Regions from separate parts of the Companilactobacillus sp. genome, predicted to be linked through region 3. Evidence: riboswitches for the same ligand, from Rfam matches in the RefSeq annotation. Region 3 holds a riboswitch; each other region holds the start of a gene.
What was found. Region 3 has a riboswitch for thiamine pyrophosphate ahead of thiM (hydroxyethylthiazole kinase). Riboswitches for the same ligand answer to the same signal wherever they lie in the genome.
Positions count from the first base shown of each region.

Region 1: another riboswitch for thiamine pyrophosphate. It lies ahead of thiW (energy coupling factor transporter S component ThiW); the one in region 3 lies ahead of thiM (hydroxyethylthiazole kinase).
Region 2: another riboswitch for thiamine pyrophosphate. It lies ahead of tenA (thiaminase II); the one in region 3 lies ahead of thiM (hydroxyethylthiazole kinase).

Region 1 is NZ_JAKVLR010000001.1:1,913,850-1,917,130, reverse strand. Features, by position in the region: gene LKF16_RS09155 (hypothetical protein) at 1-244, shown strand, start outside; gene LKF16_RS09150 (hypothetical protein) at 276-518, opposite strand; gene LKF16_RS09145 (alpha/beta hydrolase) at 594-1,346, opposite strand; TPP riboswitch at 1,499-1,588, shown strand; gene thiW (energy coupling factor transporter S component ThiW) at 1,688-2,221, shown strand; gene LKF16_RS09135 (hydroxyethylthiazole kinase) at 2,199-3,041, shown strand; gene thiE (thiamine phosphate synthase) at 3,034-3,281, shown strand, end outside.
Region 2 is NZ_JAKVLR010000001.1:1,331,667-1,334,947, reverse strand. Features, by position in the region: gene LKF16_RS06535 (NADH-dependent flavin oxidoreductase) at 1-880, opposite strand, end outside; gene LKF16_RS06530 (winged helix-turn-helix transcriptional regulator) at 1,009-1,422, shown strand; TPP riboswitch at 1,448-1,548, shown strand; gene tenA (thiaminase II) at 1,591-2,265, shown strand; gene LKF16_RS06520 (aminotransferase class I/II-fold pyridoxal phosphate-dependent enzyme) at 2,377-3,281, opposite strand, start outside.
Region 3 is NZ_JAKVLR010000001.1:2,268,163-2,271,443, reverse strand. Features, by position in the region: gene thiE (thiamine phosphate synthase) at 1-253, opposite strand, end outside; gene thiD (bifunctional hydroxymethylpyrimidine kinase/phosphomethylpyrimidine kinase) at 243-1,070, opposite strand; gene thiM (hydroxyethylthiazole kinase) at 1,063-1,863, opposite strand; TPP riboswitch at 1,932-2,033, opposite strand; gene ppsA (phosphoenolpyruvate synthase) at 2,168-3,281, opposite strand, start outside.

The DNA.
Region 1 (3,281 bases), 350 kb from region 3:
TGTTATCGTGATTGTTGCCTGCTTGGTTGGAATCTACTTTTTACCAGATACTTACGAACAGATTCTGATTGCCGCAATGCCAGTAATTTTGATCATCACCCTATTGAACATCATCAAAACTTTTGGCTTGCCTTATTACGTTATTAAACAAGTTTCAACGATTGCAATCATCTTATTGATTCTCGGGATCTTCTGGTTTGGCGCCGTCTTTTGGCACTCAACTCAACAAGATAATAAGAAATAAAAAATGGAATACCAGCTGGTATTCCATTTTTTTAACCTTCTAAATTATGCTTGCGTCTTTGATACTCGTCGTCGGTCATATTACCCTTAGCATATTCTTCTTTTAAAATTTCTAAGGCATTCTTTTGTTTAGCTAACTTAGTATGATCGCCACTGAAAAAGTAGACGAACGCAAAGATGATCATTAATACTGCTAGACCGGTGATAAACATTCCACCGCCCATGAAGCCCATTCCAGAACCGAATAAACCTGAACAAAATGTTGAACCCATCATGATTAGACATCTCCTTTTATTGACTTCAAAGTCATTATAATTTGATTATCGAATAACTAAAAATAATTGAATTGTTTAATTCTTTAGCAAAAAGTCAGTCGCGATTTTCACTGCTCTTTGCTGGCTATTGCCAACGGTGTAGACGTGGTCTCCTTGTGGCAACAGATGCAGGGTACTGTTTTGATAGATCTCGTCATATTTTTCAGAAGCACTTGGATCGACAATCTTATCATCAGTCCCATGGATCAGACAAACTGGCCCCTGATACAGCTTTGAAACTTCATAAATCGGCAAGCTCTTGTTTGTACGCAGGTAAAATCCACCAACGACCTTGCTGCCAAAGTCATGCAATTCGTCTGGAACATTGACCGGGTCGTACTTAACTCCCAGTACTTCGCCCTTTTCGGCATCAGATTTAAGCGTTGCTGCTGGTGAGAGCAAAATCAATTTTGCGACCTTATCTGGATAGTAGCCGGCAAACATACTTGCGACGACGCCACCTTGAGAGTGACCGACTAAATAAATATTTTGCACGCCTTCGACTTTTTGGGCGTATTCATAAATTGCTTGAGCATCAGCCAATTCACTCATGACCGTCATATCTTGGAAGCGGCCGTCGCTTTGGCCATGTCCATCAAAGTCGCAACGCAAAGTTGCCATACCTTTGTCTTCGAAACTTTCGGCTAATTGATACAACAAAGTACTAGGGAAATCACCTTTATTGCCCATGAAACCGTGCATTAGAATCACCAAATCAAACTTGTCAGTATCTGGTTTATTAAAAATTCCGCGTAACGTTAATCCGTCTCTAGTTATTTCTACTTTCATTTTTACCATCCTCATGTGATTGTAAGCGTTCTCTATGATTCCATTATAATATGAGAATCAACTTATTAATATCAAACCTAACAAGTTTTTAATAAGTGTGGAAATGTCATGAGATATACAAAATTTATGCTATACTGAAATCACAATTGAATACGAAACATTTGGGGTGCACAAACGCTGAGATTATACCCATTGAACCTGACACGGCCAACACCGGCGAAGGAAAATGTGAAACCATTTTATGGTCTTTTTGTGCCCGTCATTAGATTAATGACAGGCATTTTTTATTGGTCAAGCTCCCCGAATTTTCGATTCAAAATTTTATTAAGGAGTTTCTTATGATCAATTCTTCCAAGACTCAAAAGTTAACTATCCTGGCAATGATGATTGCTTTGGATGTTGTACTTTCTCCAATTTTTCGAATCGAAGGTATGGCACCTATGTCTAGTGTTTTAAACGTCATTGGTGCTGCCATGTTAGGACCTTATTATGTAGCTATCATGGCATTAGTTTGTGCCATTATCCGTATGACGATGATGGGAATCCCACCACTAGCCTTAACCGGTGCCTTCTTTGGAGCCCTATTGGCTGGGATCGGCTATCGCTATACTCATAAGATTTGGGGTGCAATGCTCGGAGAAATCATCGGAACCGGTTTGATTGGTTCATTGGCATCATTCCCTGTCATGGTATGGTTCACTGGCAATTCAAACGGTATGTATTGGTTCTTATATACACCAAGATTCTTTGGTGGTGCAATCTCTGGTTCGATCATTGCGTTTCTAGTTTTGTACAAGTTAAAAGACACGCGTACATTCCTACGTGTTCAATCCTTATTCCAAGAGGCCAAACATGGAAAATTACAGTCGAAATAACTTTTTTACTCAATTTGTTAAAGACAGCTTTCCAATTCAAAATGCAACATTAGTTCACTGCATTACCAACGAGATCACTGAAGAGTCAGTCGCTAATGCCTTGTTATATATCAATGCTAAACCAGTAATGGCTTCTGACACCCGTGAATTTTCAGACTTTTTCAGCCAAACTGATAGCCTATTTTTGAATCTAGGACACATTTCACCAGAACGAGAGGAGACACTTTTTCAAGCTGGAAAAATGGCAGATGAGACCGATACGCCCTTTGTTGTTGATCTAGTGGGAATTGCATCTTCTACAATTAGATACAATTTGGCATTTAAACTATCGGAACTGGCTCCAACGATCATTAAGGGAAATACTTCTGAAATGAGAGCTTTTTGCAACTTAGATAGTGAAGCACGCGGCGTCGATGCCTCAATTGAAGACCAGGCAGATGCTGCAATTGACGAACTGTTGCACGCCATGAAAGGTCTGGCTAGTCGTCATCCAGAAACTACTTTTATTGCTACTGGTGAAACTGATTTGGTCGTTTGCGACGGCAGTTGCTTTGAGCTACATAACGGTGTCCCGGAACTCGACCGTTTTACTGGTACTGGAGATATCGTTGGTGCAATGATGGCAGCCTTGATCAAGAACAATCACGAAGGATTGGCGGCTGGAATCAGTGCCATCAGTTATCTTAATATCTGTGCGGAAAATGCCAGTCAAATCACCGAGGGCTTGGCTGACTTCCGTCAACAAACTCTCAATCAACTATCTCTTTTAATGAACAATGACTATTGGTTTGAAGCAATCAGAGGTGCAGTCCATGCTTGATCTGAGTCTTTATTTAGTCACTGCTCGATACGATTATTCTGATGAAAAATTTTTACGGATCATCAATGAAGCTTGTCGTGCTGGCGTGACAATGGTCCAATTGCGAGAGAAAAATGCGACCACTAGAGAAATTTTTGAATTAGCCTTAAAAGTTAAACAAATTACCGATTCTTATCAAATCCCCCTGATAATTGACGATCGGATTGATATTTGTTTAGCAGTCGATGCCTCAGGAGTACA
Region 2 (3,281 bases), 940 kb from region 3:
AGATCAAAGGTAAACGTCCGTTGACTTTTTCTTTAATACGGAGAATTGTTGGAGTTGTGTCAGAAGAATCATTTAGTGAAGCTCTCCAAGCATTACCCATTGAAATATGTAAGTAGTCGATTGGTTGATCTGCTAACTTATCAATAAATTGAAGTGTGTCATCGATTCGAATTCCAGGGTTTTCGATTTCTTCAGGAGATATACGGTAACCAACAATAAAATCTTTATTGGCGTATTTATCAACGGCAGCTTTCACCGACTTAATAACTTCTAAACCAAAAGTCATACGTTTGTTGACATCTCCTCCCCATTTGTCAGTACGTTTGTTGGAATGTGGTGAGAAGAATTGTTGAATCAAGTATGTATTTGCACCGTGTATTTCTACACCATCAAATCCTGCTTGAATAGCACGCCGAGTTGCTTCACCGAAATCTTTTACGATATTTTCAATCTCATCGCTTGATAATTCGCGAGGAACTTCGTAACCTTCACGAGGAGCAGCTACCGCACTGGCACTGACTGGTTGAGTTCCACGTAGGATTGCCGTGTTAGACATTCTACCTGCATCAAAGATTTGTAAGATTGCCTTAGTACCATTTTTCTTCATGGTATCGGCTAGTTTTGTAAGGCTAGGGATGAAGTGGTCATGCGCTGCAGAAAGTTCACCCTCGAATCCTTTACCATTATCAGTAACAAATGCTACCGGACTGATGAACATGCCAACGCCACCAGAACGCATCCCCATGTAGTACAATTCATCGCGAGAGACAGTTCCATCTTCTAAGCTTGATTGTTCTGTCATTGGTGGAATAACGACACGATTCTTGATTTTAGCTCCATTTTTGAAAGTATAAGGTTGTAAAAATTTATATTCGGTCATATTTGTAAACCCCTTTTGTTTGTGATATCTTTTACAAAATTAGTATAATGTTAAGGGTTACATTTTTATAGAAGGCACTTTTTTGTAGACTAGTTACTTTAAAGTAGATTTTGTGAGGACATGGGAATATGGATAATAAAAATAATTACCACATGGGCATAAACTTAGTTTTGAAAATTATTGATGGGAAATGGAAACCATCAATAATTTGTGCATTAGGTCTCAAGGAAAGGCGATACAACGAATTATTGCGATACGAGTGCGAAGTAAATAATACCGAAATTTCTAAAAAGGTTATGTCCGAACAACTCAAACAATTAGAAGATGATCAAATTGTGGAACGGACTAGTTTCGGAACAGTTCCACCTAAAGTGGTTTATTCATTAACAGAATATGGTCAAGAATTACGTGGCATGATGATCGAAATGTCAAAATTTGGCGAAGATATCGCCAAAGAACTTCAATCTGACGATGACCCAATTACTTTTGATTATTCATACAGAGAAATCAATCCTGATGCGTATGCTGCTAAACAAGCTTAGTCATGCTAAAATTAAATCATTCGAATACGATCACTAGGGGTGCAGTATACTGCTGAGATGACTTTTGCCAATCCCTTTGAACCTGATTTGGTCAATACCAACGTAGGAAAGTGATGATTATCCTCACTGGTCGTATGTGAAAAAATAGGTCAGTAGGAGTGTGTATTAATGAAATTTTCTGAACAATTAATGAAAAAAGGTCAACCAATCTTAGATGCAATTATGGTTCATCCATTCGTAAAAGGAATCGGTGAGGGTAATGTGCCTAATGATGCGTTGACCTTTTATGTTGGTCAAGATTATAACTATTTAAATGCTTTTATGAAAGTCTATGCAGCCGCAATTCAAAAGTGTAATGACCGTAAGCAGATTGCTTTGTTTACTCAACAAATTGAGTTCACCTTGAATAGCGAGATCGAAGCTCATATTGATTTTTGCAAGATTGCTGGCGTGGAATACGAAACGTTGCAGCATGAAAAACAGGCACCAATGACCTACCTATATAATGAGCATATGTACAATGCCGTTCGGACTGGCGATTTGATCGATGTGGTCGCTTCGATTCTGCCGTGTCCTTGGACCTATGCCAAAATTGGGGATGCATTCAAGGACTTAAAGACGACTGAAAGCAACCCATTTAAATCCTGGATAGACTTTTATTCGACAGAAGATACTGGCGACAGAGATTTAAGCGACCAACTATTTTCAATCATCGACTCAGAAGCTGAGAACTATTCAGATCAACGACTTCAAGAAGTTGAAGAAAGATTTTTGAAGAGCTGTGAACTTGAATGGCATTTCTGGGACCAAGCTTATTATCAAAGGGATTGGAAGTTTATTTAACAATATTAAAAGAGGATATCTGAAAAACAGATATCCTCTTTTTGGGTCCTATGAAATTATTTAATTGGGTCCTTATTCCTCAATTGTTTTTGTTAATCTATTGCTTGTCGACTAGAGATTCCATAATTTAGAAAGCTTTCTAATTCCAATTTTAATTTCATCAATCCGTACTTGTCGGATACTAAATACGATTATTTTATACGGCAAGGGTCCTTTTTGCCATGAACGATCAACATCGCCCACGATAATATGATGTTCTTTGGCAATCTGGCAGAGCATTTTGACCGATTTGTCAGTGTCTAATTTTGACACAATGAAGGTACCGCGATTGCTACCGATGAAATTGATTTTTTCCCCAAAAGCCATCTTCAAACTAGTCATCAAGACTTTTCTTCTTTGGTTATAAACGTTTTCCAACTTTCGTAAATATGCAGTCAGACTGCCGTCAGCCATCATATTTGCAATGATGCGTTGTTGCCATTGAGAAACACGGCTGGGAAACGATTGATAGAGTCTTTGAAACTTACTTTGAAATTTCGTTGGAATCACCAAAAATCCAATGCAGAGTGAACTGCCCAAAGTATCGTCGTAATTACTATAGTAAAAACTATTTTCTGGTGCGTAGGTCATTAAACTATCTGAGGGATGGTCTTCAAAGTTAAAAGTTCCATCGGTATCTAATTCGATTATATATTTATGATCGGCAATCAACTTTTTTGCCAATGATTGTCGTTCAGTTGTTGTAAGAAAATTGCCATTTGGAAAAGTATGATTCGCGGTTAACAGCGAAATCGGTGGTTTTGACCAAGTCTGGTAATCATCATGAAGTTTGAAAAAGTTAACATTAACGTTCATCGTTTTCCAAATTTCTTGGGCGTTTGGCGCTAAAGGATCAACAACAGAGACGGCTTCAAAATCGACTAGAGTATGAATGATCCCGGCTGCTTCATTAAAGCCACTGACGATAACGATTTGATCAGGCGTAACCTCGATTTGTTTAGTCCGTTTTAAAAATG
Region 3 (3,281 bases):
TGAGTGCGTTGGCCATCTGAACATCATCATCAACGATAAATGGCACGTGGGTAGCTTTACAGATCTCCTGCAAACTTCTACCAAGGTCTAATCTTTGAGCATCAGTCAATTTTGAGTTTCCTTTATCTCGGTATTGAAACGCCGTGATGCCACTTTCAATACACTGTTCTAATAGCTTTTCAAAATCCTGACCTATTAAGTCCTGACTTCCACAGACAAAATAAGCCTTCAACATATCTGGATCAAACTTCATCTTTATCGTGCTCCTTATTATAAGCCCAATGATTTAATGGACCATGACCATGTCCCACTTGAATAGTATTTTTGATAGCTGCCTCGACAAAATCTTTACCAAATAAAATGGCATCCTTCATCGAATCGCCTAGTGCCAAGCGTGACACAATGGCTGAAGAAATTGTATCGCCAGTTCCGTGAGTTCTAACTGTGTGCACTCGTTTGGAATTCATCCAAAAACTGTCGCCATTTTCAAGCAAGACGATATCTCTAACCATTTCAGAATCGCCATGACCTCCTTTGATCAAGACGTTCTTGGCACCAAGCTTCTGAATTTTCTTGGCAGCAACTAGCATACCGCTTTGGCTTTCGATCTTTGAACCAATCAAAGCCTCAGCTTCAGGCATATTGGGCGTTACGAGCGTTGCTAATTTGATCAATTTAGTTTTGATCAGATCGATTCCCTCATCAGAAATCAGCTGGGCTCCACCTTTAGCAATCATAACTGGATCAAGCACAAATGGGCCAAAATCATATTTGTTCAAGTTGTTATACACTAATTCCACGTGCTCTGCATCTGCGAGCATCCCTGTCTTGCAAGCTTTGATCTCAAAGTCGTCATGGATCGAGTCAAACTGCTCGTTGATCATCTTTGGAGATAATGCTTGAAAATCTTGCACGCCAATTGTGTTTTGAGCGGTAACTGCAACTACGACAGCCGTTGAAAAAACACCACATTCTTGCATCGTTTTCATATCTGCCATGATTCCGGCACCACCACCACTGTCAGTTCCAGCAATCGTTAGCGTCTGAGGAAAACTATTTATATCATTCATCGTATTTACCCCATTTCTTCACATCTTCAACTGTAATGTTATAAAGTTGGTCGAGCAAACGTCCGCCAAATTCTGATGGTCCAATGTTAGGACTTTCCTTCATTACTAATTCACCAGAAAGACTAAATACCAGACTAGCCATCTTGGCAGCTTCAAAGTAATCATTATCAGAGACACCAGCAAATACCGCAATTATGCTGGATAGCATGTCACCAGTTCCCACTCGAGTCGTAAACATCTTGTGGCCGTTGTAGACATGGGCAATTGAGGTATCTGTAGCAATCGTGTCAGTCACACCAGTTACGACTGTAACGCAAGAGAACTTTTTGGCACAGTCTTTAGCGATCTCATCAACTGATTGGCTTTGTCCATCATCGATCGAATCAATTCCCTTAGCAGACCACGATGCACCCACTAAACTAGCAACTTCTCCAGCATTTCCACGAATGATCGTGGGTTTACCAGCTTGAAATAGTTCTTCAACAAAGTTCAAACGTTCAGGTACGGCTCCAATTCCCACGGGATCAAGGACAACTGGTTTGTTAAAATCATTGGCTAACTTGAGCAACGACTTGCTGAGTTCGTTTTGACGTTGGTCTAACGTCCCAATATTGATACAGATCCCGTTGGCAAATTGTGCCAAAGTCTTCAATTCTTGGTCATAGTTAGTCATTAATGGAGATGCACCAATGGCGCTGATTGCATTTGCAACGTCGCCTTGAGTTACTGAGTTTGCGATATTTAACACCATTGGATTATCAGTTCTTACCTTTTGTAATAAATCGATTTGCATGTTTTTCCTCCAGATTATAGAAAAAGCCACGGTTCTAATCGTAGGATTTAGAATCGTGGCTTACGTTTGCCCAGATTATCGCACTTTCCTACGCAAGCATTAACTTACAGGTTCAAAGGGATCAGGTATAGCCTATCTCAGTTTCTTTGGAAACACCCCTAGTGCTTATTTGGTTTAATTTAAGTCTAGCATATGGTCAAAAATATTTGTAGCGATATACATATCAACCAACCCGAGCTGTAAAAAATCAAAGAGAGCCAACTTTGACTAGTCAGTTCTCTCGATTTTTTACATTAATATTTGACTACCATTCATAGTCAGTTGGATCTTGCAAACCCCTGCCAGTTGCCTTGTCCAACATGATACGTTGTTCAAAGTGTGCGACATTGCGTTTTGTTTCCTTAACCATATCTGGGTTAACTGAAACGTAGTCGATACCGCTTCTGATCAAGAAGTCTGTAAATTCTGGATATTCTGAAGGAGCTTGACCACAAATTGAGACTGTCTTGCCATCTTTGTGAGCTGCCTTGATCAAGTGACGGATTGCACGTTTAACTGCTAAGTTACGTTCGTCAAACAATGGTGAAACTGTATCATTGTTACGATCGCATCCAAGGATCAACATTGCAAGGTCATTTGAACCAATTGAGTAGCCATCAACATATTGGTTAAATTGATCAGCCAGGATGATGTTTGATGGAATTTCAGCCATCATGTAGATCTTGAAGTCAGGACCACGAACTAAGCCTTGATCTTTAATAATTGTTGTAACTTTTCTAGCTTCTTCAACAGTTCTGACGAATGGAATCATAATGTTCAAATTCTTCAAACCGTATTCTTCACGAACTTTTTTAACAGCTTCCAATTCAAGCTTGAAGGCATTGATATATTTTGGATCGTAGTAACGTGAAGCGCCACGCCAACCTAATAAGTCAGCTGGTTCTTCTGGTTCATACTTGTCTCCACCTTTTAGATTACGATATTCGCTTGACTTGAAGTCTGAAAGACGTAATACCATTGGACGAGGGGCCATTGCACGAGCAACCTTAGAAATACCTGCCGATAGCATGTCGACAACTTTTTCAGGATGGCCTTGGTCAATGAGATATAGTGGGTGTTCATGGATAAATGTTGTCCACAAGAATTCCTCACGCATTAGACCAATACCGTCTGCTGGCAATGTCGAGTACTTCTCTGCCAAGTCAGGGTCACCTAAGTTCATCATGACACGTGTGGCTGTTGGAGCAAATGTTTCAGCAGCCACAACTTGGCCGCCTGCTTGTTCTGGAGCAGCTTTTTTAAGCATTGAAGAAACTTTACCTTCGTAAACTACACCATTTTTAGCATCAACTGTAACTACATCGCCAGTCTTGAATACGTCTGTAGCTGTGGCACCACGACTTTCAGTACCAACGATA